DNA from 4 places in the Vibrio panuliri genome. Region 2 is predicted to be linked to each of the others. Evidence: predicted binding sites of a transcription regulator. Region 2 holds the regulator's gene; each other region holds the start of a gene.
The links. Region 2 encodes PurR, which represses purine synthesis genes. Its sites were predicted from a motif close to TNANGNAAACGTTTNCNTNA; they were not measured.
Positions count from the first base shown of each region.

Region 1 (7,654 bases), 1.4 Mb from region 2:
CGACGTTGTCATTATGGAAAGTCAGTTTGATCCCGACAAAACTCGCGATCATTTGAATGTCCTGAGACGTCGTAATGTTGATGGCGTAATTGTGTTTGGTTTTAGTGACTTAGACCTGACGCAGTTTGAGCAATGGCAAAATCGAGTGGTGGTGATTGCGATGGATACGCAGCAAGTTTCCTCGATTAACTACGACAATCATGGTGTGATTACGCATGCCTTAGATTACTTGCGCCAACAAGAAGTCGATCATATTGCCTATATTGGTGTGGATCCTTCGGATCGCACGACAGGGAAGTTACGGTTAGATGCTTACCTTAATTGGTGCCAATCTCAAGGGGTGACGCCGCACTATCAAACGGGTGATTTACACCATGAAAGTGCCTACCATCTGGTCGAGAAGGTACTCAATATAAGCACTCAAGCAATTGTTTGTGCGAGTGACACCCTTGCGCTGGGGGTGATAAAACGTCTTCAAGAGCTAGGGCGTGAAGATGTGATAGTCACGGGTGTCGGCGGAAATGAGCTACTGTCATTCCTGTTTCCCAATGTATTTAGCATTGATCCTGGTTATGCTCAAGCCGGCGAGAAAGCAGCTAAGTTACTCATATCTCAGATAAATGGTGAAGAATCGCTTGTTCACCTAACCCAAACGCCTCTCATTTTATAAACCACTAATTTAAAAGTGATTTAAAATTATACTGTGATCCTATTCAATTTATGGGACTGTTCCCATTTAGGGTTGTGATGAGTTCTGTCAATATATAATTAATGAATGGGAATGTTCCCATTTCTAATTAGAACGATAACAGAATGAACTCCAATAGGGTGGACAAGGTTATGAGTAAGATTGCCAAACAAGATGTCGAGCGCTTAATTGCTCTCGTTGGTGGCTCTGACAATATCGCAAGTGTCAGCCATTGCTTGACGCGCTTGCGTTTTGTTTTGAATGACACTGATAAGGCCGATGAGAAAGGGTTAGAAGCATTACCAATGGTAAAAGGTTGTTTTACCAATGCGGGTCAGTTTCAAGTCGTTATTGGCACAGAGGTAGACGAGGTTTATAAAGTACTGATTGCACTGGCAGGCAAAAGTGAGGCATCGAAAGAAGATGCTAAAAATGCCGCTCGCCAGAATATGAATGTGCTTGAGCGCGGAATTTCCCATTTAGCTGAAATCTTTGTCCCGCTTTTGCCTGCCATCATCACAGGTGGTTTGATCTTAGGCTTCCGCAATGTGATTGGCGACATCAAAATGTTTGATGGTCAGTCATTGACGCAAATCAGCCAATTTTGGGCGACGGTACATAGCTTTTTGTGGTTGATTGGTGAAGCGATCTTCTTCTTCTTACCCGTTGGTGTGTGTTGGTCAACCGTGAAAAAACTGGGTGGTACTCCAATCCTTGGTATCACTTTAGGTGTCACGTTAGTCTCGCCACAACTGATGAATGCCTACTTAATTGGTAAACAAGCGCCTGAAGTATGGGATTTTGGTCTATTTGTGATCGAGAAAGTGGGTTATCAAGCTCAAGTGATTCCTGCCATGTTAGCAGGGGTGGCGCTGGCGTTTATTGAGACTAATTTGAAACGCATTGTACCGTCCTACCTCTATTTGGTGGTGGTACCGTTTGTTTCTATTATCGTCTCTGTAGTACTTGCTCACTCGCTGATTGGTCCATTTGGTCGCATGCTTGGCGATGGTGTGGCGTTGGCAGCAAAAGCCGCGATGACGGGCGACTTTGCGGTGATTGGTTCGGTCATTTTTGGTTTCCTATATGCGCCGCTCGTGATCACAGGTATCCATCACACCACCAATGCGGTTGATCTTCAGTTAATGCAAGACCTAGGCGGTACCCCAATTTGGCCGTTGATTGCTCTTTCGAACATTGCTCAAGCCTCAGCGGTGGTTGGCATCATTATCATCAGTAAAAAACAGGGTGAGCGCGATATTTCCGTACCAGCAGCAATCTCCGCTTATTTAGGGGTGACGGAACCGGCAATGTACGGCATCAACCTCAAGTATAAGTTTCCAATGCTAAGTGCCATGTTTGGCTCAGCAGCCGCTGCAGCAATTTGTGGTATGTCAGGTGTAATGGCAAATGGTATCGGGGTTGGTGGTTTACCGGGCATTCTTTCGATTCAGCCACAATTCTGGGGTGTCTTTGCTATGGCGATGTTAGTGGCAATCGCATTGCCAATCGTTTTAACCCTGTTCTTCTATAAGCGTGCTCAAGCAAAAGGTGAGCTTGAAGCCGCAAACGCATAATTCTCTTTCCCACGGCAATGGACTTCAACGCCGTGGGCTTTCTTGAGCTGGACGTGGGCTCATCTGGTAAGTGAAAACTGTTATGACAATATTGAAACAGCCGCAAGATTGGTGGAAAACCGCCACGATTTATCAAATCTATCCGAAAAGTTTTTGTGATTCAGCAGATAAAGGAACGGGAGATATCCGCGGAATCATCTCTAAACTGGATTATCTTCAGCAGTTGGGTATCGACGCCATTTGGCTGACACCTGTCTATCAATCGCCGATGATTGATAATGGCTACGACATCTCCGACTACTACGCAATCAATCCTCAGTTTGGTGACATGGCAGACTTTGATGCTCTGCTTGAGCAAGCTCACCAACGGGGGATTCGAATTATAATGGACATTGTGGTCAACCATACCTCTACAGCGCATCAATGGTTTCAATCAGCGCTGGGCGATAAAAATAGCCCTTATCGTGACTACTATATTTGGCAAGATCCGGTCGACGGTGAGGCGCCTAACAACTGGCAATCCAAGTTTGGCGGGAGCGCTTGGGCTCTAGATGAAGCAACCAATCAGTATTATCTGCATCTATTCGCGACCGAACAGGCCGATCTTAACTGGGAGAACCCGCAAGTCCGTCAAGAAGTGAAGGATATTATTCGCTTTTGGGCGAAAAAAGGAGTCGATGGTTTTCGCTTAGACGTGATCAATCTGATTTCGAAACAACAAGACTTCCCTAACGATGATAGCGGTGATGGGCGACGCTTTTATACTGATGGCCCGCGTGTGCATGAGTATCTGCAAGAGATTAGTGCTGAGGTGTTTCAACAATATGGCAGTGTGACGGTAGGGGAGATGTCATCGACAACCCTTGAACATTGTCAGCAGTATTCTGCTCTAGATGGCAAAGAACTGTCGATGGTGTTTAACTTTCACCACCTAAAAGTCGATTATCCAAATGGAGAGAAGTGGAGCAAAGCCCCTTTTGACTTTATTCAACTCAAGCAGATCTTTAATCATTGGCAAACGGGTTTGAGTAATAACGGTTGGGGGGCACTATTTTGGTGTAATCATGACCAACCACGAGTCGTGAGTCGTTTAGGAGATGATCAACAATACCGAGTGGAATCAGCAAAGATGCTGGCGGCTTCTCTACATATGATGCAGGGAACGCCCTACATCTACCAAGGTGAAGAGTTAGGTATGACTAATCCGGGTTACCAAGATATTAGTCAGTATCGAGATGTTGAGAGCACCAATATGTATCAAATTATGGTTGAACAACATGGTGTTCAACATGATGAGATGATGGCGATCTTAGCGCAGAAGTCACGTGATAACTCACGCGCTCCAATGCAATGGGATGACTCAACACACGCCGGTTTTACTCAAGGTACGCCTTGGCTTGAGGTAGCAAGTAACTACTCACACATTAATGCACAAGCTGCGTTAGCAGACACTAACTCGGTGTTTTACTTTTACCAGCAATTAATCGAGTTACGCAAACAGCAACCCGTTATTACGCAAGGTAGTTTCCGAGATTTACTGCCACAAGATACACGTTGTTATGTGTATCTACGTGAAACCGAGACACAGCAGTTAATTTCAATCAGTAACTACTACGCTGACCCAGTTGAATGTCGTTTACCGCCAGAGATAGAGCTCGCGCGAGCGGAGTGTTTACTCACTAACTATACTCAACAGCCAATGGCTTTGTCGGAGAATGTGGTCGCGCTGCGCCCATATGAAACTCGCATTTTGTTAATCAACAAGTAACCCCCAATGCTCCTAGAGCAGCAAAAGGCTTTGGATTGTCCAAAGCCTTCGCTTTTTGCGTATTAGTACCTAGTTGTACTTTACGATGTATCGGTGTGGCTTATGGTTCATACCCAATACAAGGTTTAACGCTAAAACACCAATAATCGAATAGAGCAAAATGATCGGTTCGACAAAGAAATAGGAGGTAACCAAAATGGTCAAATCAATCGCCATTTGGGTTTTGCCGACAGAAATTCCAAACTTGTCCTGAACGTAGAGGCACAGCACATTGAACCCACCCAAGCTAGAACGGTGGCGGAACAAGATCAGCATACCTAATCCCATTAACAATCCACCTGCGATAGCGCAGTAGACGGGATTCACCATATCGACATGGATAACAAGGTGAAGGTGATCAGCAAAAAGCGAGACCAGAGCGCCTGAAATAGCGCTATTTAGGGCAAACTGCGTCCCAAAACGTTTCCAAGCGAGCAGGTAGAATGGGCAGTTAGTCAAAAAGTAGAGCGTGCCAAATGACCAAGGGACGACTTTGCTCAGCAGTAGTGCTAAGCCAGTGGTACCGCCAGTCAGTAAATGAGCAGCTTGAAGAAAGAAAATACCTTGCGCCACAATCAATGTGCCAGTCAAAATCGCGATCCAATCTTCTTTGCGAGTATGTTTTGCCATCAGAGACCAATTATTGAGTGAGCGAAAGCCGAGCATACTAAAGAAAAGTTCCCCTTTTAGGTAGCTTGAGAGCGAAATTTAGGGTAAATCTATGTAATCGTCATTTTACAAGGTGTAAAAATGTTAGTGATGGCGATCACAAAAATGTTGGACTAACATGACAAACCTTGAACCACATTATGAAAAAACTGCATGAGAAAAATTGTAATTTTCTCTTTATGACCTAGATCAAATTAGTTAAAATGCACGCCAATAGGGTGACGAAAACGTTTGCGTCGGGGTCGTTTACCAGTTTTTCGTAACTTTCAGTCAAAATCTGAGTCAGGAGATACAGATGCTTAAGCGTGATATGAACATCGCAGATTACGATGCGGAACTGTTCGCAGCTATCCAAGAGGAAACTCTTCGCCAGGAAGAACACATTGAACTTATCGCTTCTGAGAACTACACCAGCCCGCGTGTGATGGAAGCACAAGGTTCTCAGCTAACAAACAAATACGCTGAAGGTTACCCAGGTAAACGTTACTACGGTGGTTGTGAGTACGTTGATAAAGCTGAAGCGCTAGCGATTGATCGTGCATGCCAACTATTTGGTTGTGAGTATGCCAACGTTCAGCCTCACTCGGGTTCACAAGCAAACAGCGCAGTATATATGGCGCTATTGAACCCAGGTGATACCGTTCTAGGCATGAGCCTAGCGCATGGCGGTCACCTTACTCACGGTTCACCAGTCAACTTCTCTGGTAAGCACTACAATGTGATTCCTTACGGCATTGATGAAGCAGGCCAAATCAACTACGACGAAATGGAAGCTCTAGCGCTAGAGCATAAGCCAAAGATGATCATCGGTGGTTTCTCAGCGTACTCGCAAATTGTTGATTGGAAGCGCATGCGTGAAATCGCAGACAAGGTGGATGCTTTCCTATTTGTTGATATGGCACACGTAGCCGGTCTAATCGCAGCAGGTGTCTACCCAACACCAGTTCCACACGCTCACGTAGTGACAACGACCACGCACAAAACGCTAGCAGGTCCACGTGGCGGTCTAATCCTGTCAAACGCAGGTGAAGACATGTACAAGAAGCTGAACTCAGCAGTATTCCCTGGTGGTCAAGGTGGCCCGCTAATGCACGTAATCGCAGGTAAAGCGGTCGCGTTCAAAGAAGCAATGGAACCTGAGTTCAAAGCTTACCAAGCGCGCGTAGTCGAAAACGCAAAAGCAATGGTGGCGCAATTCCAAGAGCGTGGTTACAAAATCGTCTCAAATGGTACTGAAAACCACCTGTTCCTAGTTGATCTAATCGACAAAGACATCACAGGTAAAGATGCAGATGCAGCACTTGGTGCAGCAAACATCACAGTAAACAAAAACTCAGTACCAAATGACCCACGTAGCCCATTCGTAACATCAGGCATCCGTGTCGGTACACCAGCAATCACGCGTCGTGGCTTCACTGTAGAAGATTCAAAAGATCTTGCGAACTGGATGTGTGACGTACTTGATAACCTTGAGAATCAAGATGTTATCGAAGCGACAAAAGCGAAGGTATTAGAGATCTGTAAGCGTCTACCGGTTTACGCATAATTGACTGCATAGTGGTGTGAATTTCGTTGTCGAGCGTGCTCATTTACTTATGTAAACTGCGCGTGCTCTCCTAGAACTTCTTGCCACTATTTGCCAATGTTGATTTCAAACAACGCGCCTTTTCCTTGAACTAGAAGTGATTTAGTTTGAAATCGAGAGTTTATAAAGAGTCCTGCGGGGCTCTTTTTTTTGTTTTATCGCATGCTCATTTACTTATGTAAACTGCGCGTGCTCTCCTAGAACTTCTTGCCGCTATTTGCCAATGTTGATTTCAAACAACGCGCCTTTTCCTTGAACTAGACGTGAGTTAGTGTGAAACCGAGAGTTTTTAAAGAGTCCTGCTGGGCTCTTTTTTTCGTTATATCGCATGCTCATTTACTTATGTAAACTCCGCGTGCTCTCCTAGAACTTCTTGCCACTATTTGCCAATGTTGATTTCAAACAACGCGCCTTTTCCTTGAACTAGAAGTGATTTAGTTTGAAATCGAGAGTTTAGAAAGAGCCCTAGAGGGCTCTTTTTTTTGCCTATTTTCGTAGAATTAGAGGCGAAATGCTGCGAAAAAGAGATTTGTGAGTGTGAAATAGTGCTTTAGCTGGTTTCTCAGCTCTCAGCTCTCAGCTCTCAGCTCTCAGTTCTCAACTCTCAACTCAGCGTTTTCACTTTGAGATACTCAATAACGTGCCGGATTTACACTTAAATGAGTAGTAGCGTGAGCTTTCACTAAATTTCCCCAGCCCCTCGCCATCGCAATAGTCGATGTTGATATCGCGCATGGTCTCTAGAGTGTCTTCTTGGGTTAAGGCAAATTTCGAACCATCAGAGCACTTGATCCTCACTCTACCGTCGTCGCTGACCGAGTAAATATCGACTTCGGTATTACATAGCTCAAACGAGGCTTCTCTATAATGATCCTGTTGTGAGGCTGAACTGCAGCCGAGTAGTAGTGTACAAATGCCTAAACTAAGTAAAATGCTTTTTTCCATGGCGATACCTTAATAATCCAAACAGGTCGGTAACTCGACGAGTCAACTGAGAAAATCTGATTTATTAAGCCTAGAAGTGCATATTTGTTGCTGCAAGATAGAACGGCGTTTTTTGTGGAAAAACAATAAAAAAGACCAGCATATTGCTGGTCTTTCTCATGACTAGGACAAAGTTTGGTTACTTAACTTCAATACCTTGTGCTTGCATATCCGCGTGGTAAGAAGAGCGCACAAACGGACCACACGCAGCGTGGGTAAAGCCCAGCTCTAATGCGATCTCTTTAAGCTCATCAAACTCAGATGGCGGAACATAACGTTCAACTGGCAAATGGTGACGGCTTGGCGCAAGGTATTGACCGAGAGTCAGCATCGTTACACCGTGG
Region 1 is NZ_AP019654.1:2,492,591-2,500,244, reverse strand. It holds gene treR (trehalose operon repressor TreR) at 1-670, shown strand, start outside; gene treB (PTS trehalose transporter subunit IIBC) at 841-2,265, shown strand; gene treC (alpha,alpha-phosphotrehalase) at 2,348-4,033, shown strand; gene GZK95_RS11360 (YitT family protein) at 4,103-4,702, opposite strand; gene glyA (serine hydroxymethyltransferase) at 5,037-6,287, shown strand; gene GZK95_RS11350 (hypothetical protein) at 6,945-7,271, opposite strand; gene lipA (lipoyl synthase) at 7,450-7,654, opposite strand, start outside.
Region 1: glyA (serine hydroxymethyltransferase) is a predicted target of PurR. The motif match lies at 4,961-4,980, and genes of this name have one in related genera.

Region 2 (7,654 bases):
ATGCAAGAATTAAAAGCGTTTAATGAAAAACGTGCAGAGATTTACTGGTGGTTTTCGAGTCTGTTCGCAAGAGAACTGACTGAAACAGAGCTTGCACAATATCAAAGCCCTGAAATCCGCGGCTTTCTTGCTGGTCTAGGTGAAAACCCAACCCTAAAACCTGCGGTTGACCGATTGGTGGACGCGCTCAATAGACAAATGGATCGCGAAGATGGTCAACTAGAGCTTGCAGCGGATTTTTGTGACTTGTTCTTAAAATCAGACAAAGAGTCTGCACTACCGTACGCCTCTATGTATGTGGGTACGACAGGCCTATTGCATGATGAACCCGCAAACCAAATGCAAGATCTACTGACTCAGCATGGTGTGGCGGTAAATCAGGACTTAAATGAGCCTGCTGACCATATCGCAATTGAACTTGATCTGTTGGGCAATATGATTATTCGCTCAAATGAGTTGGAGCAAGAGCGCCACCTCAATGATGCGTTGATCGAGCAAGAAGCGTTTATTCGTCAGCACATTCTAAATTGGGTGCCAAAGTTCACAGCGAAAAGTCAAACACTCGACGCTTTTGGTTTTTACTCTTCTGTGGCCTCACTGCTGGTGGCATTCCTTGAATTGGATTGCGCCTATTTAGTGGGTGAAGAGGAATAACACCCCTTCTCATAAAATGAGAGCGGGTTTTTCGTTTGCTACTGGCGGCGATGCGGTCTAAAATCGAAGCCGCAAACGATAAAAAGACCAAACAAGTACAAACCGCTGTAAAAAAGCGGTTTTTGTATTTCTATTACTTTCTGCCAGTTTTATTCAAAAATGTGAATAGCCATGTGGCAGCTATAGAAAGGATCATACCTTATGGCCACTATTAAAGATGTTGCTCGCCTTGCCGGCGTATCAACCACGACAGTCTCACACGTTATTAACAAAACGCGTTTTGTTGCGGAAGCAACTCAAGAGCGCGTGATGGAAGCCGTCACTGAACTAAACTACGCGCCAAGCGCTGTTGCGCGTAGCTTAAAGTGCAACAGTACCCGCACAATTGGTATGTTGGTGACGCAATCAACTAACCTATTCTTTTCTGAAGTCATCGATGGTGTAGAAAGCTACTGCTACCGCCAAGGTTACACACTTATCCTATGTAATACCGGTGGTATCTACGAAAAGCAACGCGATTACATTCGCATGCTCGCTGAAAAACGCGTCGATGGTATTTTGGTGATGTGTTCTGACCTAACAGAAGAACTGAGTGAAATGCTGGACCGCCACAAAGACATTCCAAAAGTAGTTATGGATTGGGGTCCGGAGAGTTCTCAAGCGGATAAGATCATCGATAACTCGGAAGAAGGTGGCTATCTTGCTACCAAATACCTAATCGATCATGGTCACAAAGACATCGCTTGTCTAAGCGGTCACTTTGAAAAAGCAGCCTGTCAGGAACGAATTCAAGGCTTCAAGCGCGCGATGAATGAAGCGAACTTGGCAGTAAATGAAGATTGGATCTTAGAAGGTAACTTCGAGTGTGATACTGCTGTGCTAGCGGCAGATAAAATCGCAGCGATGGATAAACGCCCAACAGCAATTTTCTGTTTCAATGACACCATGGCCCTTGGTCTAATGAGTCGTCTGCAACAGAAAGGTATCCGTATTCCTGAAGATATGTCTGTGATTGGTTATGACAATATCGAGCTTGCTGAGTACTTCTCGCCACCACTGACAACGGTTCACCAACCTAAACGTCGTGTTGGTAAAAATGCCTTCGAAATCTTACTTGAACGCATTAAAGACAAAGAGCATGACAAACGCGTATTTGAAATGCATCCAGAAATCGTTGAACGCTCTACGGTAACCAAATTACCTTAACTCAATGATTATTATAACAATAGCCGATGTGAGATTAGTCGGCTATTGTGACTCCTACCCAACTTAATTCTTGCATTAAGATCACAATTCTTTCATAGTATGGTGATACTTTGAAACAGAAGTATTTAATCTTTAGCAAGGCAAATTAAGTCACGCACAGGGCAAACCATTCTGAAAAGATGGGACGCAAAGCTTCCGGCCTAAACTTTTATGCACAGCATAAGACGTATGGTAGCGGGGTTGCCGATGGTAGAAATGCGCGCGTTAACGGATTATTCTCCTATTTCCTGCATAACTGCTAATCTTTCGGACCTGATTTGGTGGCGTATTGACATACACATACACCGAGAAAGTACTGAATGGACAAACCAATTCTTAAAGACTCGATGAGGCTCTTTGAGCCGCTAGGTCGTATTAAATCTCGCTCTATGTTTGGTGGGTTTGGGATTTTTGCAGACGAAACTATGTTTGCGTTAGTTGTAAATAATAAGCTTCATATTCGAGCAGACAGCATTCTCGCCAAGCAGTTTAAACAACAAGGATTCGAGCCGTACGTGTACCACAAACGTGGGTTTCCTGTTGTCACTAAATACTTCGCTCTGAGTGAAGATTTGTACAGTAATAGCACCAAAACGCTTGAGATTGCACGTGAAGCACACGCACAAGCTCAAGTTGAGAAATCAGCGCAAGCTGAAACAAAACCAACTCGCATTAAAGATTTACCGAACCTTCGCTTAGCGACTGAGCGAATGCTGAAGAAAGCCGGTATCGATAATGTTGAGCAATTGCAGCAAGCGGGCTCTGTAGAGGCTTATAAAGCGATTCGCGAAACTCACTCTAGTGATGTTAGCCTAGAGCTGTTGTGGTCTCTTGAAGGCGCAATTAAAGGGACACACTGGTCAGTGGTACCCCAAGAGCGCAGAGATGAGCTACTCTCTCGACTTCAATAAACACTAGCCAGCGAATTTCGCTGGCTTTTTTTATGAAAGTTTTTCTTCACTTTAAGGTTCTTATCTACCAACAGAGACAAGATTCCCCCAACAGCTAAACTAAGAATAAGCGGACGCAAAAAAGGGAAAGGAGAGCGAAGATGAACAAAAAATTATTGATAGGGATAGCACTGATCGCCCTAATCGCGGTGTTAATTTCACAATTTGGTGATCAACTCACGTTGGAAAATGCGAAAGCTCAGCAAGCGGCTCTTGGTGAGTTTATTGCGCAGAATTTCGTACTTGCCGCCATCATCTACTTCTCCGCTTATGTCGCGATAACCGCCTTTTCGATTCCCGGAGCAGCCGTCGTCACGCTACTTGGTGCCGCCCTGTTTGGTTTTTGGACCAGTTTACTACTGGTATCATTTGCTAGCACGCTGGGCGCAACACTCGCCTTCCTCAGCAGCCGCTTCTTACTGCGTGATTGGGTACAAAGCAAATTTGGCGACAAACTCTCTGCGATCAATCAAGGCGTAGAAAAAGATGGGGCATTCTATCTCTTCTCCTTACGCTTAATTCCGGTCTTTCCGTTCTTTTTGATTAACCTACTGATGGGGCTAACTCCTATCACGACGGCACGTTTTTATCTGGTTAGCCAATTAGGTATGTTGCCGGGCACTGCCGTTTATCTCAATGCTGGTACTCAACTAGCTCAAATCGACAGCTTGTCGGGCATTGTATCCCCATCTGTTTTGGTCTCTTTTGCCCTACTCGGCTTATTCCCAATTATTGCCAAATGGGTAATGGCTAAACTTCGACGCCAGCCAGAATCTCACAGCCAAGTATAATCGAGGTTATTGATGAAAATATTCAGTGCCGTGAATCCACCTCAAGCTCACATTGTGTGTGAGCTTTTACGCTCCCACAACATACAATGCGAAGTGCGAGGAGAAGGCATTTTTGGATTGCAAGGTGAAGTGCCGTTTGGAGAAGCGAGCGCCCCTCATGTTTGGTTACTCGACCTAGCTAAAAAAGAGATAGCGATTGAACTGATTGAGCAGTTTGAACAACCACACTCACAACAGGCTTGGCGCTGCACTGAGTGTGGGGAGCTTAATGAAGGACAATTTGCACTGTGTTGGCAATGTGGCGTCGCGATCCATTAGCGGATCTGTTGCTGAATAAAGCGGATCGAATGCTGATTAAACTCTTCGGGTTTTTCGATATTACACACATGACCACAATCCGCTATCTCTAGTAACTGACTTTGGTGCTGTAGAGCAACGATCTCTTTCACTGGCTTGATAAACATGTAGTCCTGATCGCCCATCAAATACAAAGTCGGGATCGGCAACTCTTTTTGATTAAAATAACGCATTAGCGGGTTCACATCAGATGCCAATATAAACCATCTTTTGAACTCTTGCTGACAGAGCTTTTTCGCCTCACGGATAAAGAGATGCCGCGACTGCTTTTGCGCTCGTTGTGGCATAACTATGTACGCAAACAAGCTGTACAACCACATGTAAGGCACAATATGTTTAAAGATATTGCCCACTTTAACCAAGAATTGTGAACGCGTATTAAGACGTGTGACAGCCCCACCAAGCACCATCGATTTCACGCGGTCGGTCGCCAGTTCTGCTAGGTTATGCACGATAATCGTACCGAGAGACAAGCCGACAAAATGGGCAGATTGTATTTTGAGGTGGTCAAGCACTTGCAGGATATCCAGTGTTACTGCTTTAAACGTGTAACGACTGGTCATGATCTCTTTTAGTAACTGGTTTGACTTACCGTGGCCTCGTAAATCAATCAGCACTAGGTTGAAATGTTGCTTGTACGCTTTGATCTGCTTAAACCAAATAGATGAACTCCCGCCCGCACCATGGATAAAGACTACCCATTCATTACTTGTTGGATGCAGATAGGTTTTATGAAACAGCAAGGCATTACTCATTTATGCGAATAGTTATAATTGATAGTGCTAAGAGGGCAGAAGCCTACCATAAGTTATGTGAAGCTCCATTGAGCTTATATCATTTTATATGAAGTTGAGACGAGAAAAGTGTAAAAAAAGACATCAAATGATGTCTTTTATCAGAGTTCTGTTAACTTTATTGCCGCGGCTTAGGTTAGGAAAGTGCGCTGCGATACAGAGCCAAATACTCGTCTGCTGCTCGCTTCCAACAAAACTGTTTTTGCATCGCAAAGAGCTGTACTTTTGTCATCTCATCACGTTGCTGTAGATAAAACAGTAAAGCGCGTTGCATCACGCTCAGCAGTTCAATCGGCTCTGGATGGATAAACGCAAATCCAGTCGCATTGTCCGGATCGGAATCGTAATCCACCACGCTGTCTTTTAATCCCCCCACCGCACGCACTATTGGTAAGGTACCATAAGCCATACTGTAGATTTGGTTTAAGCCACACGGCTCAAACTCTGACGGCATCAAGAAGAAATCCGAACCGGCTTCGACTAAGTGGGCAAGCTCGTTGCTGTATGCTTCAACGAAAGCGAACTTGTCACTGTGATGCGCCGCGATCTCCGCCAGCTGCGTTGCCAAGATCGGATCCCCCGTCCCAACAATCACCAGCTGAGCGTCAAGCTTAAGAAAACGCTCGAGGATTGGCAGCAAATAGTGCACACCTTTCTGATTGGTCAAACGGCAAACCATACCAAACACGGCAGCCTCGCTCTCAGGCAGCTTAACACGCTTTTGTAACTCACGTTTACACGCCAGTTTCCCTGCCTGCATGCTACTGAGCTCTGCGTGATACTGGGTCGGTATAAAGCCATCAGTTGCTGGGTTCCAATCACTGTAATCGCACCCATTAAGAATGCCGACTAAGTCATGCTCTCTGGCACGAAACTCTTTTGCCATACCATGGCTACCCAACTCGGTTTTGAGTTCATCCGCATAGGTAGGACTCACGGCATTGATCTTGTCAGCAGTCATCACGCCCGCTTTGAGCATCGTGATATGGGTTGGACTTACCGCTGCATCGGGGGCGTAGTGCCCTTGCATCTCTGCGAGGTTCGGTAACTCTTCGTAACTAAACACCCCTTTAAACACCGCGTTGTGAATGGAGATAACACTTCGAGTGCGAGCAAAGTATGGATGCTCGGCATAGCGATGCTTGAGCAGGTAGGGAACAAACCCGGTATGCCAGTCATTGGCATGAATGATATCCGGTTGAAAATTCAGCTTCGGCAACATATCTAGACAGGCTGCACTGAAGAATGCAAAGCGCTCTCCATTGTCAGCATAGGCTTGGTTGTACTCCGAATACATTTCCTCTCGTGCAAAATATTGGTCGCACTCAATCGCGTATACTTTGACCTCACCTACCGCAAGTTGACGTACTCGATACGGTGTATGAGGCCAATGCTCTAATTGAGTCTCCAATACGATGTCAGCATCTTGCAAGGCTTTAATTTTACGATAACCCGGTAAGGTTACTCTGACATCTTGTCCCATCGAGTCAAGAGCTTGAGGCAGGGCCTTAGCGACATCCGCTAAGCCCCCACTTTTGATCAATCCTTCAACTTCTGATGCGACAAACAGAATGGATAAACGATCAGTACCCAACGCGTGCTCCTTTTGGAATCACCACAATGCCTTCTTCCGAAACGTGGAACAGTTTGCGATCTTCTTTTAGGTTCACACCAATCTGAGTGCCCGCTGCAATTTCTACATCTTTATCGATGATCACTCGGCGTAACACACAACCTTCTCCGACTTTCACATCTCCTAATAAGATGCTTTCACTGATGTCGCAGGTTGATGCGATATTGCTGCGGAAACCAAGCACCGATTTTTCAATTCTCGAACCGCGAACTAGGCTGCCGTTACACACTAAGCTATCAATAATCTGCACTCGTCCATTATCAGAGTCAGTAAAAGTTGCTGGTGGTAGCGGTGGATAGTAGGTGTGTAATGGCCACTTGCGGTTATACAGTGAGAATGGTGCGTCTTTTCGCAACAGGTCCATGTGCGCTTCCCAATAAGCACCAATGGTGCCTACATCACGCCAATAAACCTCTTCTTTTTCACCCGTGATTTGATTACGGCTAAAGTCATAAACAAAGACATCACCACGAGGGAACATTTTAGGAATGATGTCTTTGCCAAAATCATGTGAGGATTCTGGGTTATCGGCATCTTCGATCAACTCAGCAAATAGCGTCTGAGCTTCAAAAACGTAGTTACCCATTGAAACAAGAGCATGCTCTGGATCACCTGGGATAGATTTAGGGTTAAGTGGTTTTTCTTCAAAACCAATCATGCGCCCTTCACTGTCCACTTCAATCACCCCAAATTGTGAGGCTTGAGAAAGTGGCATGCGAAGTGCCGAAACCGTTAATGCGGCTTCATGTTCTTTGTGGAAATCAAGCATCTGCTTAATATCCATTTTATAGATATGGTCTGAACCAAAGATACATACTTGATCAGGCTCTGCTAACTCCATAAAACGTAAGTTTTGATAGATAGCATCAGCGGTCCCCTCATACCAGCGCTTGCCAGTGCGCATTTGTGCTGGAATAGGATCAATAAAACGATCAGTAATGCCGTTGATGTTCCAACCTTTCTTAAGGTGATGGAACAAAGATTGCGACTTAAACTGAGTGAGAACGTAAATACGCATCAAGTCAGCGTTGACAAAGTTGTTAAGCGCAAAATCAATTAGGCGATAACTCCCCCCGAAAGGAACAGAAGGTTTACTACGAGACTCAGTAAGTGGACGCAGTCTCGAGCCCTCTCCACCAGCAAGGATCATACCTAAAACACCAGCCATTGGTTATTCTCCATATTATATTTTTATCAATTGGTGCCAATTGCTGGCACCTTTTTCCCTAG
Region 2 is NZ_AP019654.1:1,042,741-1,050,394, reverse strand. It holds gene torD (molecular chaperone TorD) at 1-654, shown strand; gene purR (HTH-type transcriptional repressor PurR) at 856-1,860, shown strand; cyclic di-GMP riboswitch class I at 2,011-2,108, shown strand; gene GZK95_RS04795 (TfoX/Sxy family DNA transformation protein) at 2,220-2,810, shown strand; gene GZK95_RS04790 (TVP38/TMEM64 family protein) at 2,951-3,640, shown strand; gene GZK95_RS04785 (DUF7577 domain-containing protein) at 3,653-3,958, shown strand; gene GZK95_RS04780 (alpha/beta fold hydrolase) at 3,955-4,752, opposite strand; gene glgA (glycogen synthase GlgA) at 4,928-6,385, opposite strand; gene glgC (glucose-1-phosphate adenylyltransferase) at 6,375-7,592, opposite strand.

Region 3 (7,654 bases), 1.5 Mb from region 2:
TAAGTTCACGTCAATTCCTTATTTCCCGTTCTACTTAACGTAGAGGTAGCCAATCTAAGACAAAAAAGGAATCTCGCTTTACATTGCTTAGCATATGTAGAGATTTACCTTATTTGCCGACTACCTCGTATACAAGTAGCTGGGTATCATTCTAATTATTCTTGTATTACGACCATATCATCGCGATGCAGTACTTCAGCACCGTAGTCGTAACCTAAAATCGAGAGGATGTCTTTACTGTGTTTACCCAAAATCTTGGTCATATCAACGCTTGAATAAGCGGAAATACCACGGGCAATCAATTTGCCGTCTTGATTGGTAATACGCACCACATCGCCTCGAGAAAACTTGCCGCTGACATCAAGCACGCCTTTTGCCAGCAAGCTACTGCCTTTGGTGATGACAGCATTCACTGCACCTTGGTCGATCACGACATCACCTGACGCAGCAGGACCAGCTAAAATCCAACGCTTGCGGTTCTCTAATGCTTCTTCACATGGTAGGAAACGGGTTCCCTGAGGGTCTTGGCTAAGAGAATCGAAGATTACGTTTGGTGCGCTACCAGCAGCAATAATTACTTCAATACCCGCACGACGAGCAATATCTGCCGCTTGCAACTTGGTTGCCATGCCGCCAGTCCCTAAGTTAGTCCCACTACCACCTGCGATTTTACGCAATGTATCGTCGATGGTTTTGACTTCTTTGATTAACTCAGCATTTGGGTCTTTACGCGGATCGGCAGTAAACAGACCTTTTTGGTCAGTGAGTAGCAACAGCTTATCAGCACCACATAAAATACCAACGAGTGCAGACAAATTATCGTTGTCACCCACTTTAATTTCGTTGGTCGCAACGGCATCGTTTTCATTCACGACAGGGATAATATCGTGGTTTACCAGTGCATTGATGGTGTCACGGGCATTTAAAAAACGCTCACGATCATCAAGGTCAGCGCGCGTTAGCAACATCTGACCAATTTTCATCCCATAAATGGCAAACAGCGATTCCCAAGTCTGAATCAACTGACTCTGACCCACAGCAGCAAGCAATTGTTTGCTCGCCATTGAGTTGGGCAGTGCGGGGTAACCAAGGTGCTCACGACCTGCGGCAATTGCCCCAGACGATACGATAACCACTGAGTGGCCTAGTTTTTTGAGCTCAGCACACTGACGCACCAACTCCACCATATGAGCACGGTTTAGTTGTAGCGTACCGCCAGTAAGTACACTGGTACCAAGTTTTACAACCACTGTTTGAGGCTGCATCACTTTTCCGCATTGTTGATTCGTTGTCATGATAAATTGAATTAATTAAAAACAAGAGCTGATGTTTTATCAATCAAACCGGAATTAAACAAGCAGAAAAGGCGCCATTAAGCGCCTTTTTACTAGTCAATGAGGATTCTCAGAGCCAATTACACAAATTCGACCGATTCTTTATGCAGTTTGACCTCAATTTCGTATTCCTCTTTCAGCATCTCAATAAGCGATTGATGAAAGCTGTTCTGAATACGATTAACATCAGCCACGGCACTATCCGGTAATGACTCTTCCACCCATTCGCCAAGCTTGTTGTATTTGCCAATACGATAACGTGCAGCAAATTGATTCGCTTCTTGCTCAAGTTCCAACCACCATCCCCAGAACTCACGTTCTTCCGGAGACTTCTTGTCATTGACACAAACACCTAAGCAATCAAAAAGATAGAATCCTTCTTTACTCTGCGAATCTCGAAGATAAGGACCAAGTGCCCTTAAACTTGTTAACAAGCGAAAATGAGTCGGAATCTTTGTCACTTTTGACATATTGACTCTCCATAGTTTTAGTTTTGTTAGAGCCCATCATCATTGCGGGCTTAACATTACTTTTCACTAAATTAGTAGAGAAGTCATCTCATTAACTCATCTTCTAGCCATTTGATCGCTAAATCGAGCGCTTGCTCATATCCTTGTGTAATTGTTTTGGAACTGATTTTCTTCGCTCTACCATAATCACTAAAAAGTGCCACAAGTTGGTTATCACTATGTGGTGAAACCGGGTCGCCTTCCAGACTCAAAGCCAGTATTGGTACTCGTGTTTTTCGGCTTCCTAAAATGCCTTGCGCTTTAAGCGACCAAGCTCGCATTTGCGCTGATAAACTACCGATATCGACAACGTCTTTGCCTAATCGAGTCGCCAATAGATCCAAGTACATCTTAGACATTTGCTTGAGCTTATCCGGTGAAGAAAGGATATCGTGGATAGGCGCACCGAGCGCAACGCACGCTTTAATTTTAGTTTGCTCCATAAATGACAAACGAACTAAGGCATTACCACCGAAACGAAATCCAATCAAACCCACGCGATAGTGATCCACCCACGGTAATGAAGGCAGATGATCCAATATCGCCTTATGTAGGCACGATGTATCCTCAGTTAATGGCCAATGGTTAGAATGCCCAATCGAAGGCATATCAACTGTCAACATCGCGATCCCTTTTGGTGCTAAGTAATCTCGGAATAGTCGCCACATATCCGTTTGTAAAGAGTCAAGACCAGCACTCACCATCACTACAGGTTGCGGCTTATCAGTTGCAGTAAGATGCAGATGGGCAAGGATTTTCTTACCTTTATACGGGACCTCGATTTTTTTGGTAATGTAACTGCTCTTTTCTGTCGCCTCTTGGTAAGCCTTAGCCGCCAGAGTATGCGCTTGAACAGCCAAATTATCGTTCTTGAGATGTGGATATCCCGCAATGCTGAAGCACAATGACGCGTTGAACAACTCATCGGCAGCACGGTCGCCAGCTAAATCATTCGCACGCTTTTGATGCAGCATACCCAACTTAGTCCACTCATAGGCCCAGTTGCCACTGCGATACCCCATAACTGTATCCAACCATTGGTCATGAGTACGTGAATGAGGAGAGCCTGCGATACGCGCTAAGACTTCTTCCATTTCAATTGGATCGATCCCTTGCCAACTCCATTGCAAACGATGCAAGTTACGATACCAACTACTGTTGTTTTTCTCTCGCATCTCATCGAGTAGTACTCGATTGGTTGGCATGTATCGAGTGAGCTCTGAAGTCTCCTTAGCTTGTTTGTGTTTTACAAACAAGGTTTCTGAAAGATTCTTATTGTCTGTGTCTGACATTTCGCTACCTAGCTTTGACATCTATAACCCCTTAAACCTATTAGCTCAGCGCATAGAAGGCAATAGCGGCTTATCACTTTCCGATTAGTCATGGTAAAAAAAATGACCCTTGCGGGTCATTTTGCTAAATCTGCAAACTTTATTTTTGCTTACGATTAATTGGCTCTACAAACTGAACCGTAGTGTCCCATGGTTGCTCAATCCATGTGTCTTGAGCAATATCGACTACATAATCATCCAGTAGTGCTGCACCTGAAGGCTTGGCACATACCGCAATCAGTTTTGCTTTAGGATACATTTCACGCAGTTTACGGGCCGTATCACCACTATCTACTAGGTCTTCTACGATTAGGTAACCTTCACCGTCACCCTCTGGTGCTTTTAACACGCTCATGTCACGTTGGTGATCGTGATCGTAGCTAGAGATACAAATAGTATCGACGTAACGAATACCTAGCTCACGCGCAAGGATAGCACCAGGAACGAGACCACCACGGCTAACCGCCCAGATACCTTTCCACTGTTCTGCTGGCATTTGTTTTTCAGCAAGTTGACGGCAGTAGTTCTGCATGTTGTCCCAAGTAATAATGAATTTTTTACTCATTGTCATAACCTAATAAATTTAAAATCGGCGTCCCTTGAATACGCAAATAGAGCTCCCATGCAGAAACCAGCCAAGTGCGAACAATAAAAAGGGACAAGCGGCGCAAACGATTATTCTACCCAATCAGGCATACAATACCAATGGTGAATTAAAAGAAAAGCCATAGCAGTGTGACCTACTATGGCTTTTGCAATTTGCTTGAAGATTACTCTAAGTCATTCGCCGTTCTAGCGATGTATCATTATGCGAGCATGTACTTGATGATAAAAATCGCAGACAACACCCATACACTCATTGAGACATCACGACCTTTACCACTCAATAGCTTAATTGCAGCATACGAGATAAAGCCTAGCGCGATACCTTCTGCGATCGAGTAAGTCAAAGGCATCAGTAAACAGGTGACTACAACCGGTGCCGCTTCGGTTAGGTCACGCCAATCCACGCTCACCAAACCAGACATCATTAAAATCGCAACATAGAATAGTGCGCCAGCTGTCGCATACGCTGGAATCATGCCCGCAAGCGGAGCAAAGAATAGTGCCAGTAGGAATAGAACGCCGACAACAACAGCAGTGAGACCAGTACGGCCGCCCGCAGCCACACCAGCTGTCGATTCAACAAATGAAGTAGTACTTGATGTACCCAGCACCGCACCTACAGAAGTTGCCGTTGAGTCAGCCAGTAGCGCTTTGCTTAAGCGAGGCAGCTTACCATCTTCTTTAATTAGGTTCGCTTTTGTCGCGACACCAACGAGTGTGCCAGCAGTGTCAAACAGGTCCACAAATAGGAAAGCAAACACCACCGAAATCATGCCGACTTCAAAGACATCAGCGATATTCATTTGCATCAATGTTGGTGCAATACTTGGTGGTGTCGACATCAAACCGCCCCATTGCACATCACCGACCACAATACCGATTGCGGTAATAATAAGGATCGCGATCATCACTGCACCGCGAACGCCGCGATAAACGAGGCCGATAGTCAGGAAGAAACCAAGGGCAGCGAGTGCTGGTTTAAGGCTAGTAATGTCACCACGACTCACCAAGGTTGCAGGGTTATCAACAACGATACCCGCATTTTGCAGACCAATAAAAGCAAGGAAAAGACCGATACCCGCCGAAATGCCAGTACGTAGAGAAAGTGGTATCGAGTTAATAATCCATTCACGAACTTTGAAGATACTCAAAGCCATAAAAAGAATGCCCGAAATAAATACTGCGCCTAGAGCTACCTGCCAAGTGTGCCCCATACCGAGAACCACACCATAGGTAAAAAACGCATTCAACCCCATACCAGGAGCAAGGGCAATTGGGTAGTTAGCGACAAAGCCCATAATAAAACAGCCAATCGCAGCAGCAAGACAGGTCGCGACAAACACCGCCCCTTTATCCATTCCTGCATCCGCCAACATTGCTGGGTTAACAAAAATGATGTAGGCCATGGTTAGGAAGGTGGTTAAACCGGCGATAATTTCTGTTTTTACACTGGTACCGTTTTCACTGAGCTTAAACAGTTTCTCGAACATGGTCGAATCCTATAAAATTTGTAAGTAAACGTTTGCGTAATCGATTGGCTGAATTATAAAGTTATCAAATAACAAATTCCAGATAGAATTATCACTCTAATTATTTTTTTTGTTCTGCTAAGGGCAAACTTTGCAGTCCACCCCACCAAAACTCATCTAATTAACATTATATTTCAATAACTAAAGTTAAAAACAACAGACAGACTCGATTGGTGACAAATCGTTCCATGTTGCAAACTTTCAGTGTCACTATGGGACTTTGCGTTCAGCAAAACAGGCAGAATACGCGAATAAAAATGAAATCACGCAAAATGTGCAGATTTATCCGGATAAACATCAAAGCCGGAGGGAGAAATGGCGAGATAAAAAAACGCCACTCAAAGTGAGTGGCGGTTGAATCATGTCAGCTAAAACAACAAGCTGTAAAAAAATTCCAATAATAGGGGTGAACAAAACTGTTCGAAAACAAGCTAAACCTTAGTAGCCAAAGCTTGTTGGGTATACAAAGTTACTAGTATAAACAGAGCTGTTAATCCAGAACATTGCACTTGGTAAACCTTTCATGCTATCACCTTTTAAATCAATGCAAATTACTACAAACGTTGATTTCTCGGTTCCTTGAGGCGATAAATCGGACTCATCCTTTGAGCATTTTCTCTTCAACTCGTGAAGTTGGTTTAAATATACCCTAAAGAAAAAAAAATTACAACCTTAAACATGCCTAAAGTCACAAAAAATTCATTTATTGACCAATATCAATTAATTTCTGTAATTAAATTACAGTTTAGTTTCATTATTACTGAGCATTTTCCCACCAAGTGAAAACGATTGCTTATAACGAAAGCGATAACTTTGCTGTTTTATTAAACGCTAAATGATTAATGTTCTCACCCCTCTACTCTCTTTGTTATGACAATGATATGCTAGGTTCCTCTATTTGTTAGGTCACCCTTAGTGTTTCATGTTGCGATTAGTTCCGATTACTAACTGCTCGTTGACCTTAAGTAATATAAAGGAGTCATCCGTGTCTGAGTTCCATTCTGAAATCAGCAAGTTATCACCTGCTCCACTTTGGCAGTTCTTCGATAAAATTTGTTCTATTCCTCATCCATCAAAACATGAAGAAGCGCTAGCGCAGTACATTGTCGCTTGGGCTCAGGAGCAAGGTTTAGACGTTCGCCGTGATCCAACGGGCAACGTGTTTATCAAGAAACCAGCAACGCCAGGCATGGAAAGTAAGAAGGGTGTCGTACTTCAAGCACACATCGATATGGTGCCGCAAAAGAACGAAGATACTCAGCACGATTTTACTGCCGATGCGATCCAACCATACGTTGACGGAGAATGGGTTACAGCAAAAGGCACAACCTTGGGTGCAGACAATGGTATTGGTATGGCATCTTGCCTAGCAGTACTGGCATCTACCGATATTAAACATGGTCCAATTGAAGTACTGCTGACTATCGATGAAGAAGCAGGTATGACAGGTGCTTTCGGTCTTGAAGCTGGCTGGCTAGAGGGCGACATCTTGCTTAACACTGACTCAGAGCAAGAAGGCGAAGTCTACATGGGTTGTGCTGGCGGTGTTGACGGTGAACTGACACTTAACGTTGAGCGCGAAAATACGCCTGCAGATTACACCACTCGTCAGTTGGTATTAAAAGGTCTTAAAGGCGGCCACTCTGGTTGTGACATCCACACAGGCCGTGGCAATGCAAACAAACTGCTGGGACGCTTCCTAGCGGGTCATGCTCAAGAGCTTGGTTTACGATTAGTCGAGTTCCGCGGTGGTAGTCTACGCAATGCGATTCCACGCGAAGCCTTTGTTACTGTCGCTTTGCCACAAGAAAACGAAGCCAAGCTAACTGAACTATTTGACTACTACACTGATCTACTTCGCGCTGAGCTAGGTCGTGTTGAAACGGACATTGTCACTTTCAATCAAGCAACTGATGCCGCGACACAAGTCTTTTCACAAGCGACACAACAACGTTTTATCGCGACACTCAACGCCCTTCCAAACGGCGTCATCCGTATGAGTGATGATATTGAAGGCGTGGTTGAAACTTCGCTTAACGTGGGTGTGGTTACAACTGAAGGCGATAAGCTTACCATTCTTTGCCTAATTCGCTCTCTAATCGACTCAGGTCGTCATCAAGTTGAAAGTACGCTTTCTTCTGTGGCAGAACTGGCTGGCGCAAGTATTGAATTTAGTGGCGCTTACCCAGGCTGGAAGCCGGATGCTGATTCTGAGATCATGCAAGTGTTCCGTGATCTGTACGAAAACATCTATGGCCGTAAACCAAACATCATGGTGATCCACGCCGGTCTTGAGTGCGGTCTATTCAAAGAGCCGTACCCACAAATGGATATGTTGTCATTTG
Region 3 is NZ_AP019654.1:2,555,483-2,563,136, forward strand. It holds gene GZK95_RS11640 (glutamate-5-semialdehyde dehydrogenase) at 1-9, opposite strand, end outside; gene proB (glutamate 5-kinase) at 156-1,295, opposite strand; gene crl (sigma factor-binding protein Crl) at 1,415-1,804, opposite strand; gene frsA (esterase FrsA) at 1,888-3,135, opposite strand; gene gpt (xanthine phosphoribosyltransferase Tet(34)) at 3,275-3,739, opposite strand; gene GZK95_RS11665 (NCS2 family permease) at 3,981-5,270, opposite strand; gene GZK95_RS11670 (aminoacyl-histidine dipeptidase) at 6,295-7,654, shown strand, end outside.
Region 3: GZK95_RS11665 (NCS2 family permease) is a predicted target of PurR. The motif match lies at 5,291-5,310, and genes of this name have one in related genera.

Region 4 (7,654 bases), 1.4 Mb from region 2:
GGGCAAGTCAGGTAATAGTTGTTATAGGGAAAGAAACACATACTAGACCGTGGGTAAACTGGGAAATTCAAGCTGCTCATCAACTTGGAAAACCTATCATTGGTGTGTACGAGAATGGTTTAACAGGAAATGTAACACTACCCGAAAACCTCGAAAAATATGCAACATCTATCGTTTCTTGGAGAAGCGACGCTATTATAAACGCATTAGAAGGAAAAATTAGCTTTCAAAAACCCGATGGTACGGAGCGTGATAATGTACAAGGGGGTAATGTCGTATGCTAATTGAACCTAGCTCTATTCTTTATGCTTATGCAATAACGCGAGATTTTGGTTTCGCCCCTAACCCATTCCATGGTTTTTGTACCTTAGCAACATGTAAACCAGGCATTAGAAACACTGCTAAGGTAGGTGACTGGATACTAGGAGTTGGTGGAGCAAACTTAAAGAACGCGAAAAAGAAGTGCATTCTATTAATGAAAGTTACTGAAAAAATGAGCTTTGATGATTATTGGGATGATCATAGGTTTTCTATAAAAAAAACCAGCAAGGAATGGGAGTCGTGTTCAGGTCTTAGGTGATAACATATATCATAAAGATAAAAATGGTGAATGGATTCAAGAAGACTCTCATCATAGCAATCCTGATGGTTCATTTAATATGACCAATCTATATCGTGATACAAAAAGCGAACCAAGTGTTGATTTCAGACCACTTTTATTATTTCGGTGATAAGGCAATTGAAGTAGATTTAGGATCAATTGGGTATAATCGAATTAGAAACTATAAAAAAATCTCTTTAGATAAATCAAAACCCGCTAAAAAGATAATAGAAGAAATCGATATTAAATTTCACAGTGATAAAAACATTATTATTTCCGACCCGTGTCAGTTTTCTGACTTTTATAAAAGAGTGGACCAAGGTACTGGAGAGCTTTATTAAATTTTGGTTGTTATTTTGTATAAATAACCATTCTAAGATTAATGTAAAAATGGAATATCTATGATGGACTTACGGAAAAAGGCATTTCTAAGAGATTTGGAAAAAGAACTCGCTGAAGAGAATGTTGCTGTTTTTGCTGGAGCTGGAATGTCAGCTGGATCAGGTTTTGTTAATTGGGCCGAACTTCTTCGTCCTATAGCCGAAGAGCTAGGTTTAGATGTTGATAAAGAGAATGATCTCGTTGCTCTTGCTCAATACCATTGCAACGATAACGCTAACAATCGAAGCCAATTAAATCAAAGACTGATAGATGAGTTTTCACGTAAATCTATAGAAACAGAAAATCACCGAATTTTATGCCGCCTACCAATACGGACTTACTGGACAACCAATTACGATAAAATAATCGAAAATGCGCTTGAAAAGTCAGGAAAAGTTTCTGATGTTAAGCACACTAATGATCATTTATCAACAACAAAGCCAAAGCGTGATGCTGTTGTATACAAGATGCATGGTGATGTAGAACATGCAAGCCAAGCTGTATTAACAAAAGATGACTATGAACGCTATCATGTAAAGATGGATCAATATTTGGCCAATCTTAAAAGTGACCTCATCTCTAAAACATTTATATTCATAGGTTTTAGCTTCACCGATCCAAACTTGGATTATATTCTTAGTCGAGTTAGAGTTGCTTACGAAAACAATCAAAGAAGACATTATTGTTTCATTAGAAACGTAAAGAAAGATAAAAATGAGGAAGAAGCAGACTTTGAATACAGAAAAAGAAAACAACTTTTTTTCATCAAAGATTTAGAGAGATTCAATATAAAGACAATTCTTGTAGATGAATATGAAGAAATTACTGATCTTCTTATAAAACTAGAAATAAAATACAAATCAAGAACTATATTCATTTCTGGAGCTGCTTGTGAGTATGGAGATTTAGAAGAAAAAAGAAGCATTAAGGTTTGTCTATGATCTAAGTAAAATGCTAGTGAAAAATAATTTAAGAATTGTTTCTGGCTTTGGTGTTGGAATTGGCAGTACTGTAATTTCTAGCGTGCTTGAGGAAACCTTTAATAACAAATTGGCAAAAATTGAGGACCATCTTGTCTTACGGCCTTTTCCTCAGTCCACAGAAGGAGAACAACCTTTAAGCTCTCTATGGACAAAGTATCGCGAAGATATGATTAATTATGCGGGCATTGCTTTATTTTTATTCGGTAACAAACAAGCTGGAAACGATATTATTTTATCAAACGGCATGCGTGAAGAATATGAGATAGCAAAAAAGCAAGGACTTCTTCTGCTTCCGGTTGGCTCTACAGGTTACATGGCTGAAGAGCTTTGGACTGAGTTAAACTCTGAGATCCAAAAAAGAACAGACCTGTCGTTGAGAATGAAAGAGCTATACAAAAAATTAGGGACTGAAAAATTTAATGCTAATAACGTAATTGATATAATCATGGAGATTATATCTTTAAGAGACGAAGAGCAGTAGAAGCCTTACCCAGCACAATCAACGTAAGGTACACAGTGTAGGCTATAGGTACACTAGAGGTACAGTCACTAGTTTTGACACCTTTACCAAAACTACGCTAAACTACTGTTTAGTAAATACTTTAATGTATTTTTAGTTACGCTTAATTTACCTCGGTTTTCCTAGATTTCCTGCGTTAGTGGCTAACTCATAATCGATTGGTCCCCAGTTCAAGTCTGGGAGGGGCCACCAAATTTTGAAAGCCTGATGAAGAAATTCATCAGGCTTTTTTTGTTTTTATCACCAACACTTTTTACCGATACAAAAAAGGCTGACGATATCGTCAGCCTAAATTCAGACCGTCTTCGATTTAGCTTAGATAGCCCAACCGCCCGCGTAGAAGCCAACCAGAAGCAGAGTCAGTAACACAATACCGACACTTAGCTTCTTCCACTCACCAGCCACGATGCGTCCGCAAACTAGGCACAAGAAGCCAAGCATAATGCCCGTAACAATATTGGCCGTTAAGACGATAAATACCGCACACACAAGCCCAGATAAGGCATCGATTGAATCACTGAAGTCTAGTTTGCTGACATTACTCAGCATCAGTAAACCAACATACATTAATGCCGGTGCTGTCGCGTAGCTTGGTACTAAGTAGCTAATTGGAGAAATAAACAGTACCAATAAAAACAGCAGGCCAACCACAACCGCCGTCAAGCCCGTTTTACCACCAGCAGCCGTACCAGCAGCAGATTCAATATAAACCGCTGCAGGAGAGCCACCAAAGAAGCCAGATGCAATACTCGCTACTGAGTCTGAGGTTAACGCTTTACCACCATCAATAATATTGCCATCTTTATCCAGCAAGTTGGCTTGGCCCGCCACTGCGCGAATCGTACCTGTGGCATCAAAAATCGCCGTCATAACTAACGCTAATACGCTTGGTAACACCAGTGGGCTAAATGCCCCCATAATATCCATCGCGCCAAAAAGTGAATGCTCACCACCAAACTGTGGCATCGCAAAAAAGCCTTGGTACTCAACATTAGGATCGAAAATCAAACCAAATACCGAGATGGCTACAATCACCAACAGAATGCCGCCCGGCACTCGGCGCTTCTCCAAACCAAAAATAGCCGCAAGTCCCAGAACCGACATCAGCACAGGCAGAGAGGTGAAGTCACCAAACTTAACCGGTAGACCTGCTGCTGGGTTCTTTTCAACTAAACCGACACCATTGGCAGCGATAAGCAATAGAAAGAGACCAATACCGATACCAGTACCATGAGCAATGCCGACTGGAAGGTGAGTAAGTATCCACTGACGTAAACCCGTTACGGTAATCGCAGTAAACACTACCCCCATCAAAAATACCGCGCCTAAGGCCACAGGGATAGAAACACCTTGCCCCAAGACTAAACTGAACGCGGTAAACGCGGTTAATGAGATCGCACAACCAATGGCCATCGGTAAGTTAGCCCAAAAACCCATTAGCAATGAACCAAAAGCAGCCACTAAACAGGTCGCGATAAATACGGCCCCCTGATCGAAGCCAGCTGCACCCAGCATACTTGGAACGACAATTACGGAGTAGACCATTGCGAGGAAAGTCGTAAGACCCGCCAACACCTCCTGGCGAACATTACTGCCACGAGCAGAGATGGAGAAGTACGAATCTAGCTTACTCTTGCGGGTCGCTAACTCGTTATGAGCGGATGTCGGAGTCTGATCTGACATGGTTTTACCTATCTATAATTGGAGACTCAGTACCAGAAAGGCATCAAAGCCCTACTGGTTAAAATCGGTCTTGATGAAAATTTAACAAAGCGAAAAGTTCGGCTTTAGCGATGAACTAATGTATTAGTCAGGCTATTTAAAGGCGACGAAATTACTCCTTTCTCACCTCAATGACAAGTGATTTAAACCTTTGCCGCAAACGTTATCGTCAAGCAAATTGAGGATCTTGTACCGCTGAATTTACAACTGCGAAAGTTTCGATATCGAATTCAATCACTAATAAGGAAAATGGGGGATTAGATACAGCGACGGTCAAACACGCTACAATAAAGACAAATCGTACATATGAGAGCAATCATGCAGCAAGATTACACCTTTGATTACCTGTCCACTACCCCTCGAGAAGAGCTTGAAGAACTGAGTTTACGCTTAATCAACCGACTCATATCTGACGACGAAATGAGCGAACTGTTTACTTTTGATGGCGATGAGACGGAATCGGAAGACAAACTGCAAGAGGCGCAACTTGATGCAATGCTACGACTCAATGCGATAGCAATAAGCCAACTTCCTGCACTGTTTGCTGAGTCAGAAAACGCTAAGCAAAACATACTACGAATGCAACGTTTGCTCCTTTGGCACTTTTACGCCATCTCTTTTCGTTTAGAGCGTGCCATTCCACTGGAAGTACACTGCAATCATGTTGAAACCATCTTAAAACAAAGCCCTGAGCATACCCTTGAATGGGTAACCACTCTGACCGATTTACTTCGTCAGTACGCTAAGATTGCTCAATCTTAATTTGTAAGAGCAGCCAATGTTACCTTGGTTGCTCTTTTGTTTGTCTCACAACATGCCAATCATCGCTCTTAGTTCCCACCACAAAACTCCTCGCGTGATCCACTCGATAGAATTAAAAATACGATGATGAGCTACTGATTTGACTTTCTATGTCATGAAGACAAAGCGGTTGAGTTTCGAGCAACAGAGATCGCTATACGATACTCTCATCACCACAACTTATGCTGCAACGTACCGAAGAAGTCGCCCGATAATGACTTGACGGAGAAAAAAAGAACTTTAACCCTACAGGCGATAAAGTAGTCAATACAGGAAGTTCTTATAATGAATAAATGGATCAATCAAGCATGGGTAGTCCTCGCAGCCGTATCATTCGGCTTCGGGGCAACCCATGCTGTTGCACAAGAAAAAATCTACCGTTTAAAGCTCGCTGAAACTTGGGGACCAAATACACCCATCCTCGGTGACGCTTCAAAAAACATGGCGAAGTTAGCCGCAGAAATGTCAAATGGACGCCTACAAATTCGCATTGATTCTGCCAACAAACACAAAGCCCCCTTAGGGGTTTTCGATATGGTGAAGTCAGGTCAATACGATCTCGGTCACTCCGCTTCTTATTACTGGAAGGGCAAAGTACCTAACACCATGTACTTCTCTGCAATGCCATTTGGCATGATGTCTACCGAGCAATACGCTTGGTTCTATCATGGGGGCGGAATGGAACTGATGCAGGAAGTGTATGCACCACACAACCTACTCTCTTTTCCCGGTGGAAACTCAGATATTCAGATGGGTGGATGGTTTCAAAAAGAGATCAAGAGCATCGATGATCTAAAAGGTCTCAAGATTCGCATCCCTGGTTTTGCCGGAGAAGTAATGGCACGCGTCGGAGCGAAGCCAACCAACATTGCCCCTGGGGAGCTATACACTTCATTAGAACGCGGAACGATTGACGCCCTTGAATGGGTTGGCCCCGCCTTTGACTTGCGCATGGGCTTTCAAAAAGTCGCCCCGTACTACTATACCGCTTGGCATGAACCTGGCTCTGAGACCCAGTTCTTAGTCAACAAGAAAGTATGGGAGAAACTACCAAGCGATCTTCAAACCATTTTAGAAACGGCCTTTCGTGTCGCTGCGTTTGACATGTACACCCAAGCAATTGATGCCAACGCAAATAGCTGGGCTTCAATGAGCGCTGATTATCCCGAAATTAAAGTCATGAACTTCCCACCAGAAGTGATTCAACGCCTTAATCAGGAAAAGGAGAAGCTATTAGACGAGTTCGCAGCCAACGATCCTTTAGCCAAGCGAATTATCGACTCGCAACGTCAATATCTAAGCAAAGTTCGTCCATGGACAGATATCTCGACTAAAGCTTACCTTAATAGCAACTAATCCAATTCAATATCCATTAAGGTTCGGTATTAAATCGAACCTTAATTACCACTTTAGGGCTAGCACAACGCCCCTCATCATCGCAACCCTAGCAATGTTATTAAATTTCAAAATAACAATAAACTCGACACAAATCACATTACACCCAAACATCACCAGAAGAGTAAACCCAACACAGATCACATTTCATGATTATCTCGAGATCGATGTTAGCAAATAAGTGATCCAGATCGACTTAAATTTATATGTGAAAAATTTATTTATGAGAAGTTAAGCAACTTAAAGTTGTTGACTTTTTATACAGAGGGGTTTTGTTGGAAAATTACACAGCACAGTTTTGACACTGGTCACGTAAAAAATATTTGGTCGGGCAATTTCTTTGCTAGTGGTCACAAAAAACCCGTTGTCAGTTCTAAAATTAAATCGTGTGGTAAATTGATTGGGTACTAAGCAATCAGCGGCTTTTGCCGAGCCGTTACTCAACAACCTAATCAGAACGTCGAACGGGGAATCCTTATGATATCACCAGACACTAAGATCAAGATACAAAATTTTGGTCGCTTCCTATCCAATATGGTTATGCCCAATATCGGCGCGTTTATCGCGTGGGGCTTTATTACTGCACTTTTTATTCCGACCGGATGGCTACCTAACGAAACACTCGCTTCGATGGTCGGCCCTATGATTACCTACCTACTGCCTCTCCTAATTGGTTACACGGGCGGTAAATTAGTCGGTGGCGATCGCGGCGCTGTAGTAGGTGCCATTACGACGATGGGTGTCATTGTCGGCACAGATATCCCAATGTTTATGGGCGCGATGATGGTCGGTCCAATGGGCGGCTGGGCTATTAAGAAGTTCGATAACTATATTGATGGCAAGGTTAAAAGTGGTTTTGAGATGTTGGTTAACAACTTCTCTGCCGGCATTATCGGTATGCTGTGTGCCATTCTAGCCTTTTTCTTGATTGGTCCTTTTGTCAAAGTGCTTTCTGGTACACTTGCAGCTGGCGTTAATTTCCTTGTCTCTGCTCACCTACTTCCTTTGACCTCTATTTTTGTTGAGCCAGCGAAAATTCTGTTCCTCAACAACGCCATCAACCATGGTATTTTCTCACCATTAGGTATCCAACAGGCTTCAGAAACAGGCCAATCAATCTTCTTCTTGATTGAAGCGAACCCAGGTCCTGGTCTTGGTATTTTGCTCGCCTACATGGTATTTGGCAAAGGTACGGCTCGCCAAACTGCCGGTGGTGCATCCATCATCCACTTCTTCGGTGGTATCCATGAA
Region 4 is NZ_AP019654.1:2,858,276-2,865,929, forward strand. It holds gene GZK95_RS13060 (TIR domain-containing protein) at 1-284, shown strand, start outside; gene GZK95_RS22395 (Nmad2 family putative nucleotide modification protein) at 278-580, shown strand; gene GZK95_RS22400 (hypothetical protein) at 585-731, shown strand; gene GZK95_RS22405 (hypothetical protein) at 697-942, shown strand; gene GZK95_RS22410 (SIR2 family protein) at 1,003-1,923, shown strand; gene GZK95_RS22415 (hypothetical protein) at 1,940-2,446, shown strand; gene GZK95_RS13075 (NCS2 family permease) at 2,801-4,168, opposite strand; gene GZK95_RS13080 (exoribonuclease R) at 4,526-4,969, shown strand; gene GZK95_RS13085 (TRAP transporter substrate-binding protein) at 5,294-6,364, shown strand; gene GZK95_RS13090 (PTS mannitol transporter subunit IICBA) at 6,881-7,654, shown strand, end outside.
Region 4: GZK95_RS13075 (NCS2 family permease) is a predicted target of PurR. The motif match lies at 4,360-4,379, and genes of this name have one in related genera.